One region of the Arthrobacter sp. 210 2 genome, then DNA from elsewhere that is predicted to be linked to it. Evidence: riboswitches for the same ligand, from Rfam matches in the RefSeq annotation. Region 1 holds a riboswitch; each other region holds the start of a gene.
The links. Region 1 has a riboswitch for cyclic di-AMP ahead of AC5RWA_RS18865 (C40 family peptidase). Riboswitches for the same ligand answer to the same signal wherever they lie in the genome.
Positions count from the first base shown of each region.

Region 2: linked by a shared signal. The riboswitch ahead of AC5RWA_RS07065 (aggregation-promoting factor C-terminal-like domain-containing protein) and the one ahead of AC5RWA_RS18865 (C40 family peptidase) in region 1 are both predicted to bind cyclic di-AMP.
Region 3: linked by a shared signal. The riboswitch ahead of AC5RWA_RS18425 (M23 family metallopeptidase) and the one ahead of AC5RWA_RS18865 (C40 family peptidase) in region 1 are both predicted to bind cyclic di-AMP.

Region 1 covers NZ_JBNHIE010000012.1:33,640-36,839, reverse strand. Annotated here, with positions in the region: gene AC5RWA_RS18870 (hypothetical protein) at 77-1,045, shown strand; cyclic di-AMP (ydaO/yuaA leader) riboswitch at 1,231-1,400, shown strand; gene AC5RWA_RS18865 (C40 family peptidase) at 1,404-2,261, shown strand; gene AC5RWA_RS18860 (protein adenylyltransferase SelO) at 2,350-3,200, opposite strand, start outside.
Region 2 covers NZ_JBNHIE010000002.1:554,421-557,620, forward strand. Annotated here, with positions in the region: gene AC5RWA_RS07060 (YdeI/OmpD-associated family protein) at 1-329, opposite strand, end outside; gene AC5RWA_RS07065 (aggregation-promoting factor C-terminal-like domain-containing protein) at 471-1,193, opposite strand; cyclic di-AMP (ydaO/yuaA leader) riboswitch at 1,199-1,351, opposite strand; gene AC5RWA_RS07070 (HAMP domain-containing sensor histidine kinase) at 1,455-2,984, opposite strand; gene AC5RWA_RS07075 (response regulator transcription factor) at 2,990-3,200, opposite strand, start outside.
Region 3 covers NZ_JBNHIE010000011.1:127,519-130,718, reverse strand. Annotated here, with positions in the region: gene AC5RWA_RS18430 (iron-dependent transcriptional repressor DtxR) at 116-811, shown strand; cyclic di-AMP (ydaO/yuaA leader) riboswitch at 959-1,171, shown strand; gene AC5RWA_RS18425 (M23 family metallopeptidase) at 1,182-2,000, shown strand; cyclic di-AMP (ydaO/yuaA leader) riboswitch at 2,137-2,307, shown strand; gene AC5RWA_RS18420 (C40 family peptidase) at 2,378-3,058, shown strand.

The DNA of each region.
Region 1 (3,200 bases):
CAGCGGAATCTGGTGGCAGCGGTCGCGCAGCACGGGATTTCCGCCCTCGGCGCAGTGCCGATCCTAGACTTGTTCCATGGGCGGGCACAGCGCATCGGCAGGCACTGGAGCGCACCTTCCACGCCTTCGCCGCCTGCGGCTCCTGGCCGCGGCGGCAGCGCTGGCGGCGGTACAGGCAACGTCGGCATGCACACCCTTCGCAGCACCGCGGGCTACCGGGCCGGCACCGACTGTCGCAGCAGGGCAAGGACACATAGCTGTCGAGCTAAACCAGTCACGGGACCAATATGGCACGCCTGAGGTCCAGCTGCAGCTCACCAATACGTCAGACGCTGCTGTGACGGTGAGCCAGGCCGAAGTCGTCTCTCCCTTTTTCAAAGGAGCGATCGGCTGGATGCCCGCCGGGGGTGGCATCGAACTGCCGCCCGGCCAGCCGAAAAGCCTGCCGGCGGCGCTTCCTGCTGCAACGTGCGAGGGGCACCCCTCCCCCGACGAAGAAACGGCGAAGGCCACCGTCCTCGTGACCTCACCCGGACAGTCCCGGCGCCGGCAACTGACCTTCAACGCCTCAGATCCATTCGGGGTCCTCCGGCGCAACAATGGCGAACTCTGCCTCGCCGCCGCAGTAGCCGCCGTGGCGGACATCCGCCTGGGCACACAGCTGGAGGTGGCACCGGACGCGCGCACCGCCGTCGTCCATCTTGTGGTGGCCCCGCACCCGGCACCAGGTGGGAAAAACCCGGACCAGGCGGCCCGGTCCCTGACGATACGGAGCATTGGCGGCACTCCCCTGCTGGCCGAAGCGCCCCGGAATCCCTGGCCGGAAAACCTCACCCTCACGGCGGGTGACGGCCCCCGTCAGCTCCCCTTGCATATCCGCCCCGCCCGCTGTGACCCGCATGCCATTGCGGAGGACAAGGTGGGCACTGTACTGCCCCTCCATGTCACCGTCGACGCCAAGCAGGGACCTATCCGCGTTCCCGCAGGAGCGGTGTTACGTGCGCAACTTTATGACTTTGTTACGCGCTCGTGCGCGCAGGGTTAGCAGCGGACTATCAGGCGAGGTCAGCCCGGCATCTTAGCCGACAGTCAAAACGATTGCTTAATCTGAGAGGAGGACCTCGTATGTTATCCAAATGTGACAATCAGCGGCTGGGCGGGTTATGGTCTTTCACGTGTCCCTCCCAAGCGGGACATTCCCCTCAGCATGCCGAGCCCTGCCGCTGATACGGGATTCAATCGCTTTCCTGTTGGCAGGGACGGGGGAACCAAGTTTCCGCGGCTTTTTCAAAGCCTTGGGGTTAAGTCGATAGCGCCTCGTTCCGTTCGGGGTTGCTTTCGGCCGGGTATCTCCAACCCGAACCCGACAGCTCACCCCGCAGGCATGGGAGAGGCGATCAACCGTGTCAAAAAATTCCATCACCGCCCGTCACCGCGCGACTCCGGCCCGCTCGATCGTGCTTCAGGGTTTGGCTGTTTCCGCCAAGTCCCAGGCCCGGACGCTCGGCCGCCCGGCCCTCGCAGTTGCCGCTGCATCCGGCATCGCGTTCGGCGTCGGAGCTCCGGCCCATGCAGGCGTGACCGGCCCGGACAGCACCGAAGCCACTAACGTCCAGGCCTACTCGGCGCCCGCCGCCGCAGTTGCCGCCCCCGCAGCAGCAGCCTCCAACGTCCACACCGTTGTTTCCGGTGACACCCTGGGCGCCATCTCGGCCGCCAACGGCGTCAGCCTCAACGATGTCCTCGCGGCCAACGGGCTGGACATCTCCACCATCATCTACCCGGGCGACCAGATCACCATCCCGGGCGCCGGATACGCAGCACCCGCCGCCGCTCCGGTCCAGGCCGCATCCGCTCCCGCGAACACCGGCATGAACATCTCCTACGCCTCCACCGCCCCCGCTCCGGCACCGGCCCCGGCACCGGCACCGGCTGCTCCCGTTGCCACCGGAACGGGCACCGGCGCAGCCATCCTGGCCAACGCCTACGGCCAGCTCGGCGTCCAGCAGGATTGCACCGCCATGGTGGAGAAGGCTCTCCGCGCCGTTGGCAAGTCCGTGGGCGACCTGGCCCCGGGCCAGTTCTACCAGTACGGCTCCGTGGTGGGCACCCCCGCCCCGGGTGACCTGGTGATCACCGCCGGCCACGTGGGCGTCTTCGCCGGTAACGGCCAGGTTGTCAGCGGCGGCGTTGACGGCTTCAAGACCGAGGTCCACTCCATTAGCTGGCTCAGTGGAGCTTCCTTCGTCCGCGTAGCGTAATTTCGCTCGCATACCGAAGCAGCGCAGACAAGGGCGGCAGCCGGGATATCCCGGCTGCCGCCCTTGTCTCGTTCCCGGCCCTTCCGGGTTACGTACCGCAGAAGGTCATGTAGGTGCCGAAGTCTTCCGGCGGGCCTTCCGTGTAGCGTTCAAGGCCCGGGCGTTCATCGTAGGGAGCATTGACGGCCTGCAGCAGCCGGTGCAGCGGATCAAGGTCCCCCTCGGTGGCGGCCGCGAGCGCTTCCTCCACGAGGTGGTTGCGCGGGATGTACACCGGGTTCACCGAATCCATCAGGTCAGCGTCGGGATCCAGTGCCAGCCACTGCCCGGCCCAGGCGTCGAACGCGGCGAGGTCCAGGACCATGCCGCGGGCCGGCCGGACGTTCCCGCGCGCTGCCTGGCCGAGGTTCCGGAAGAACTGGGTGTAATCGACGGGGCCGTCCTTGAGCAGCGCAACAACCCCGTCCACCAGCTCCGATGCTGCGGCGTCCCCAGGGCTTCCGGCCGGGGCTTCCGGGAGGCCCAGCTTGGTTTTCATGCCGCTGAACCAGGCATCGCTGTACTGCTTCCGGAATTCGCCCAGGGCTTCCACGGCGGGGGCAACGGCCTGTTCCTGGTCCTCATTGAAAAGCGGCAGCATCGCTTCGGCGAGGCGGGCGAGGTTCCATTCGGCCACGACGGGCTGGTTGGCGTACGCATAGCGTCCGCCGACGTCGATGGAGCTGTAGACCGCGGCGGGATTAAAGGCGTCCATAAAGGCGCAGGGTCCGTAGTCGATGGTTTCACCGGAGATGGTCATGTTGTCCGTATTCATCACACCATGGACAAACCCCACCAGCATCCACTGCGCCACCAGCGAGGCCTGGGCGGACACTACGCCCTTAAAGAGGGCCAGGTACGGGTTTTCTGCTTCGGCAGCGGCCGGGTAGTGCCTGGCGA
Region 2 (3,200 bases), on a different contig from region 1:
AGGGTGGCGTAGAACTCCTGTGCGGCCGGCTCCGCAGCCATCGCTGCCGCAAGGTCCCCGGGAACCTCCACGATCCGCGGCTGGGTGTCCAGTTCCAGCTCCACGTCCACGGTTTCTCCAGCGGAGACCCCCGTGAACTCCCGGTTATGGGCGCTGAGGGAGATCATGTTCCGCCCGCCCATCGCCGCAATGCTGCTGCGGTAGCTCTTGCCGTTGATGGTCACCACCACCGGAGGCCGCCTGCCGGCCCCCAGCCCCTCCACAACATGCTCGGGAACCTCAATGCCGGTCTTATTGCCGCTGCCCTGGATGGTGGTAGTGAACTTCATGGTTCAAAATAAACCAGGCCCCGGGCCGGCTTCAACACAAGGGCTTCAACAGAAGTGGCCCCCTACAACAGAAGCGGCCCCCTTCAACGGAAGAGGGCCGCTTCAACAGACTGGTGCCGCTTCAACGGCGGCAGCGCAGGCTTAGTACCAGTTGTTGGCGTAGTGGAAGTTCAGGGCGCCGCACGGGGACTGGTAGCGCTCCTGGATGTAGTTCAGGCCCCAGTTGATCTGGGTGCGGTAGTTGGTGAGGTAGTCGGCCCCGGCGCTCGCCATCTTCTCGGCGGGCAGGGACTGCACGATGCCGTAGGCGCCGCTGCTGGGGTTGGTGGCCGTAGTGGTCCAGTCCGATTCCTTGTCCCACAGCGTCACCAGGCACTGCATCTGGTCCGCGGCCCAGCCGTAGGATGCCAGCTGGCCGGCTGCATAAGCCTGGGCACCTGCGGGGTCATTAACCGCGACGACGGGAGCCGGCTCGGGTGCCGGTGCCGGTGCGGGCGCGGGTTCAGGGGCGGGTGCCGGAGCAGGTTCTGCCGGAGCAGGCTCGGGTGCGGGGGCCGGTGCCGGCTCCGCGGCCTGGGGCACAACGTTGATCGCAGGGGGCGCGGGTGACTCGGCCGGGTTGGACCGGATCTCGCTCTTCTCGATGCTCATCTGCGCGTCCGAATCCGCTGTGGACTGGGCGCTTGATGAGGCCGTGGTCATGGCATTGGTGGCCTGGCCTGCGGCGCCTACTCCGACCAGCAGTGCACAGGACGCTGCCAGGACTGCGGCACGCTGGCCAAAGGTGAAGTTCTTGCCTTCAGGGCGCTCCGCATTGCTGTCAGAGCCGTTTTTCGGGCGCGGTTTTACCGGGAATTTGAACATGATTGATCGCCTCTCACACCTGCGGAGTTAGCTGTCGGGTTCGGATGAGGGCATCCGGCCACACGGAAAGATCACGTGCTGGCTTAACCCCAAGGGCGGTACATGCCCGGGACGGTGGGTCCCCCGCCTCTGCCTTGGTCAATCGGGGAGATCCGGGAAGTGGCAGAGCTTGGCGTCATCCGGATATGCGGTCCGAACGGGAACCGCACCCAATCGACGGTACAGGAGTGGAACGCTTAAGTCACATTTAGGTAACGGAGATCACGACGACGGCGCGTCGTCTTGCCCCTGTTGCTGCAGGAGTGGCAGTTGCAGGGCGAACTCCGTATGGCCTGGCCGTGACGTCACCGTTACCCGGCCGCCGTGGGCTTCCACGATTGACTGCACGATGGACAGGCCCAGGCCGCTGGTGCCTTCGGCCGCGGAGGCTCCCGCCTGGTCTCCCGAGCCTTTCCGGGCCGCGTCTGCGCGGGCAAAGCGTGAAAAGACATGGTCCACGAATGCGGCAGGGATGCCCCCGCCGTCGTCCGTTACCGTTACGATCGCCGCACCCTCGGGCGAGGTGCCGACGCCGGTCACCACTGTGGTGCCGGACGGTGTGTGCTTGCGGGCGTTGGAGAGCAGGTTCACCAGCACCTGGTGCAGCTGGGAGGCATCGCCGTTGACCACCACCGGCTCATCGGGCAGCTCAAGGCGCCAGGTGTGTCCGGGGGCCATCACCTTCTCGTCACTGACGCTCTCCACCACGAGCTGCGTGAGGTCCACTTCGCTGAGTTTCAGGGGCTGCCCCTCGTCCAGGCGGGCGAGCAGCAGCAGGTCCTCCACCAGCGCCGTCATCCGTTCGGACTGGCTCTGCACCCTGGCCAGCGACTTCTGGCCGTCCGGAGTTAAGTCCTCCGTCATCCGCATCAGCTCGGTGTAGCCGCGGATGGCGGTCAGCGGGGTCCGCAGCTCGTGCGATGCGTCCGCCACGAACTGCCGCACCTTGGTCTCGCTCTTCTGCCGTGCCTGCAGCGCACTGGCCACGTTGTCCAGCATGAGGTTCAGTGCATGGCCAACGCTGCCCACTTCCGTTCCAGGGTTGGAGTTCGACGGCGGCACGCGCACCGCCAGCGCCACCTCACCCGCGTCGAGCGGCAGCTGTGACACCCGGGTGGCCACCTCGGAGAGCTGTTCCAGCGGCTTCATGGTGCGCCGGATCAGGATGGTTCCGGCCAGCCCCGCCAGCAGCAGGCCCCCCAGCGAGACGAAGACGAAGGTCCACACCAGCGACGTGAGGGTGCTTTCTTTGCCGGTGAGGGGGAGCCCGGTCACCAGGACATCGCCAAAATTTGTTCTCACCGCAACGAGCCGGTAGCTGCCGTTGGAGAGGGCGCGGTCCACCGGTTGTGCGTTGGCGGCCAGCGCCAGCAGGGTTTCCTTGTCCTCGGTGGACAGCGCGGAACGGGTGGTGTCTGACGCCAGGAAGCCGCCGCTGTTGACCTGGCCGTTGAGGATCCTGGCGTTGACCGTGCCGACGCTCTGCCCGCGCGCGTCCAGCGGGTCGCGTCCGTTGAAGCCGCCCATCGGCGGACGGCCGGGATCATTGGCCCTTTCTGCAGCCTGGCTCAGCTGCTCATCAAGCTGCCGTGTCAGGAAGGCATCCATGGACGCGTAGCTGACCACTCCCACAGCGCCGCAGATCGCGATCAGCAAGGCCATGGCCAGGAGGATCAGCCGGGTGCGGAGGTGCCAGGTGGCGGGTTTGAGCCAGCTCCGCCGATGGGACTGCGGAGCTTCGGGGGAGACCATGGCGCCTACTCCGCCGGCTTGATGACGTAGCCGGCCCCGCGCACGGTGTGGATCATGGGCGGGTGCACGGCATCGATCTTCTTGCGCAGGTAGGAGATGTAGAGCTCCACGATGTTGGCCTGGCCGCCGAAATCGTAGTCCCACACCCTGTCCAGAATTTGCGCCTTGCTGATCACCCTCTTGGGGTTCTCCATCAGGTAGCGGAGGAGCTCGAAC
Region 3 (3,200 bases), on a different contig from region 1:
ACCGCGAACTATTCGGACAAAGTCAAAATAGGCTAAGCTTGCCACCGGACTACGTCGCAGTGATAGGCGATACGGTGGGACAACGCAAGGTACTGCGCTCGAGGAGCTGAGCTGGATGACGGATCTGATCGACACTACGGAAATGTACCTTCGCACCATTTTGGAGCTTGAGGAAGAGAACATTATTGCCCTGCGGGCCCGTATTGCCGAGCGGCTCCGCCACTCGGGACCCACGGTCTCCCAGACCATCGGCAGGATGGAGCGGGACGGGCTGGTGGTGGTGTCCGGCGACCGGCACCTTGAGCTCACCGAAACCGGCCGTAAGCGCGCCACCGAAGTGATGCGCAAGCACCGGTTGGCCGAGAGGCTCCTGGCCGACGTCATCGGACTCGATTGGGCGTACGTGCACGACGAAGCCTGCCGGTGGGAACACGTCATGAGCGAACGGGTGGAGCGGCGCATCTACGAGATGCTCGACCACCCCACGGAGTCGCCCTACGGCAATCCCATCCCGGGACTCGCTGCCCTGGGCGGCCAGCCCCTGCCGGGCGGTTCCGACGGAGCCGTGAGCCTGCTGGAAGCGATGAAAACGTACGGTCCTGCGTCGACGGTCACCGTCAGCCGGCTGGCCGAACCCATCCAGGTGGAGCCCGAACTGCTGGTCCAGCTTGATGAGGGCGGCATCCGCCCCGGCGCCACCGTGTCGCTCGAACGGGTGGGGGACTACATCTCCGTGCGGGTACCCGGCATCGAAGGTGCGCTGGAGCTTCCTCCGGAAGTGGCCGCCCACGTGTTTGTCGCGGTCCGGTAGACGACCCGCCCGGGCGCGATTACCCTATCGAATGGCATTTAGGCAAAGATAACGGAATTGTTACTTTGGGGTTTAAGCCTCTATAGTTGAACGCGAGCGTTGATACTAAAGCGTTACCTGATCCGGAGCCGAGCTCTGCCAGCGGACCAGGTGCACGAGCAATAACTGGCAGAGGCGGGGGAACCACAAGCGGCAGCGGGGGACTGCCTTGGGGTGAAGTCCGTCAGCAGCAAGCCTCTTCCAGCGAAGGAACCCTTTCCGGGGATATCTCTGTGCCGAAGCTTGCCTACGGCGGACCGGGTCTTTGAACTCTCTGACCCGAATCCGACAGCTAACTTCGCAGGCTTTCAGAGAGGAATCCTTCTTGTCCATGCAGACCTCCAGGGGGCGCCGCCGCGCGGCCAGCCCCGCTTCGACACCGCGTGTCGTCGAAGTCATCCACACGGAGCGCCCCCGCGATCTCCACCGTGATGCGCGCCGCCGTCGGGGTCCCTTCCAGCAGATCACCGAGTTTGCCTCCGCCAGCGGCATCGGCCAAAAAGCCGGTATTGCCCTTGCCGCCACCGGCCTGGTGCTGACCGTGACTGTTCCGGCCACCAGCCCCGTGATGGCCACCGACGCCGGAGGCACACCTGTCGCTGCCTCGGCAGTTACGCCCCAGCCGGCTGTCACAGCCGAGGCGGGAGCCCAGATTGACTTCAGCCGCTCGGCGGTTGTCACGCAGGCTGACCCGGACGGCAAGCTTAAGCAGCTCCTCAGTGCCCAGTCTGCCGGCGCCGTCTCGAGCGCCGCTTCTGCCGGGAGCCTTGGTGCCCCGCTCGCCGCCATGTCCACTGCATCCCCCTTCGGCTACCGTGTCAGCCCCATCACCGGCGGCTCGGGCGACTTCCACCGGGGCCAGGATTATGTGGCACAGTGCGGCACCTCCGTCCTCGCTGCTGCCACCGGCACCGTGACATTTGTTGGCTGGCACCAGTACGGCGGTGGAAACCGCGTTGTGGTGGACCACGGCAACGGCCTGGAGACCACCTACAACCACCTGTCGTCCTTCAATGTGACAGAAGGCCAGACGGTCTCCCGCGGCGACGTTGTCGCGCTGAGCGGGACCACCGGAGCTTCCACCGGCTGCCATCTCCACTTTGAGGTGCAGGTCAACGGCGAAGTTGTCGATCCCACGCGCTGGCTTTAGTCAAATGAGTGCAATGTCTCACTTGGGTGTTACCAGCCGTGACCTGAATGTGACATTGCTGCAAAACTCCTGTACCGTCTAACTCGCGTCAACTTTTCCGAAGTTGACGCTCTTGAGTGGATTGCCTAGCTCTGCCACCGCTCAAGGTCCGTTCGCATTTCATCGTCTGGCAGGGGCGGGGGAACCAATTTTGGCCTTCTTCATGAAGGCCTTGGGGTTAAGTCGCAAAGCTTCCTTGGAAGCCGCGCGGCCGGGTGACTCCCATCCGAATCCGACAGCTCACCTCGCAGGCATTGGGAGAGGCTACCTTCGTGTCTTCACGCCATAATTCTGCGCGCCACCGTGCACAAACGGTTCGTACCAACCCTTTGGACGCCATGTCCAAGGCTGTTAGTGCCAATGCCGGGACAGTAGGTCGCCAGGCAGCAGTTGTCGCAGCTGCTTCCGGTCTTGTTCTTGGTATGGGACTGCCGGCCACTGCAGCGGACACCACCGCTGGTGTCTCCGCTTCCACCGAGTCGGGTTCCGCGCAGACCGCCCTTGCCGTCACCGCCGAGCCCACCGCAACCGTTTCCTTCGAACGCCCCGTGGTGACCACCATCGCTGCGCCGAAGATCGAGCCGGTCCGTGCCCAGTCCACCGACGCCGACGAAGCCGACGATGATTCAGCTGCGGCCACCACTGCATCCACCGCAGAAAAGGCAGTGGCGGCGGTCAGCTCAGCAGCCACCTCCGGCCTCGCGGCTATCGCCTACACCGGCATCGGCAGCCCCTACGTCTGGGGCGGCACCACCCCCAACGGCTGGGACTGCTCAGGCTTCACCCAGTGGGTTTACGCCCAGGCCGGCATCAGCATCCCGCGCGTCAACGCCTGGACGGCCATGACGCCTACCTCCACCCCGCAGCCGGGCGACCTGGTCATGCAGAACGGCGGCGCACACGTGGGCATCTACGTCGGCAACGGCATGATGATCAGCGCCCTCAACCCTTCCCAGGGCACCCTGCTGCACTCCGTGGCCGCCACCGGAACCTCCTCGTTCTACACCCTGGGCAAATAGTTCTTGGGCGCTTCGGCCCCGGGAACTATTTCTTTGCCCCCTGTTTTTCGCTAGATCACACATCCCCGTTCGGGGCGCGCCGACATACCCCCAAGATGCCGGCGCGTCCAAAACTCTCGGGCTGCCCACAGGCCCCGAGGAA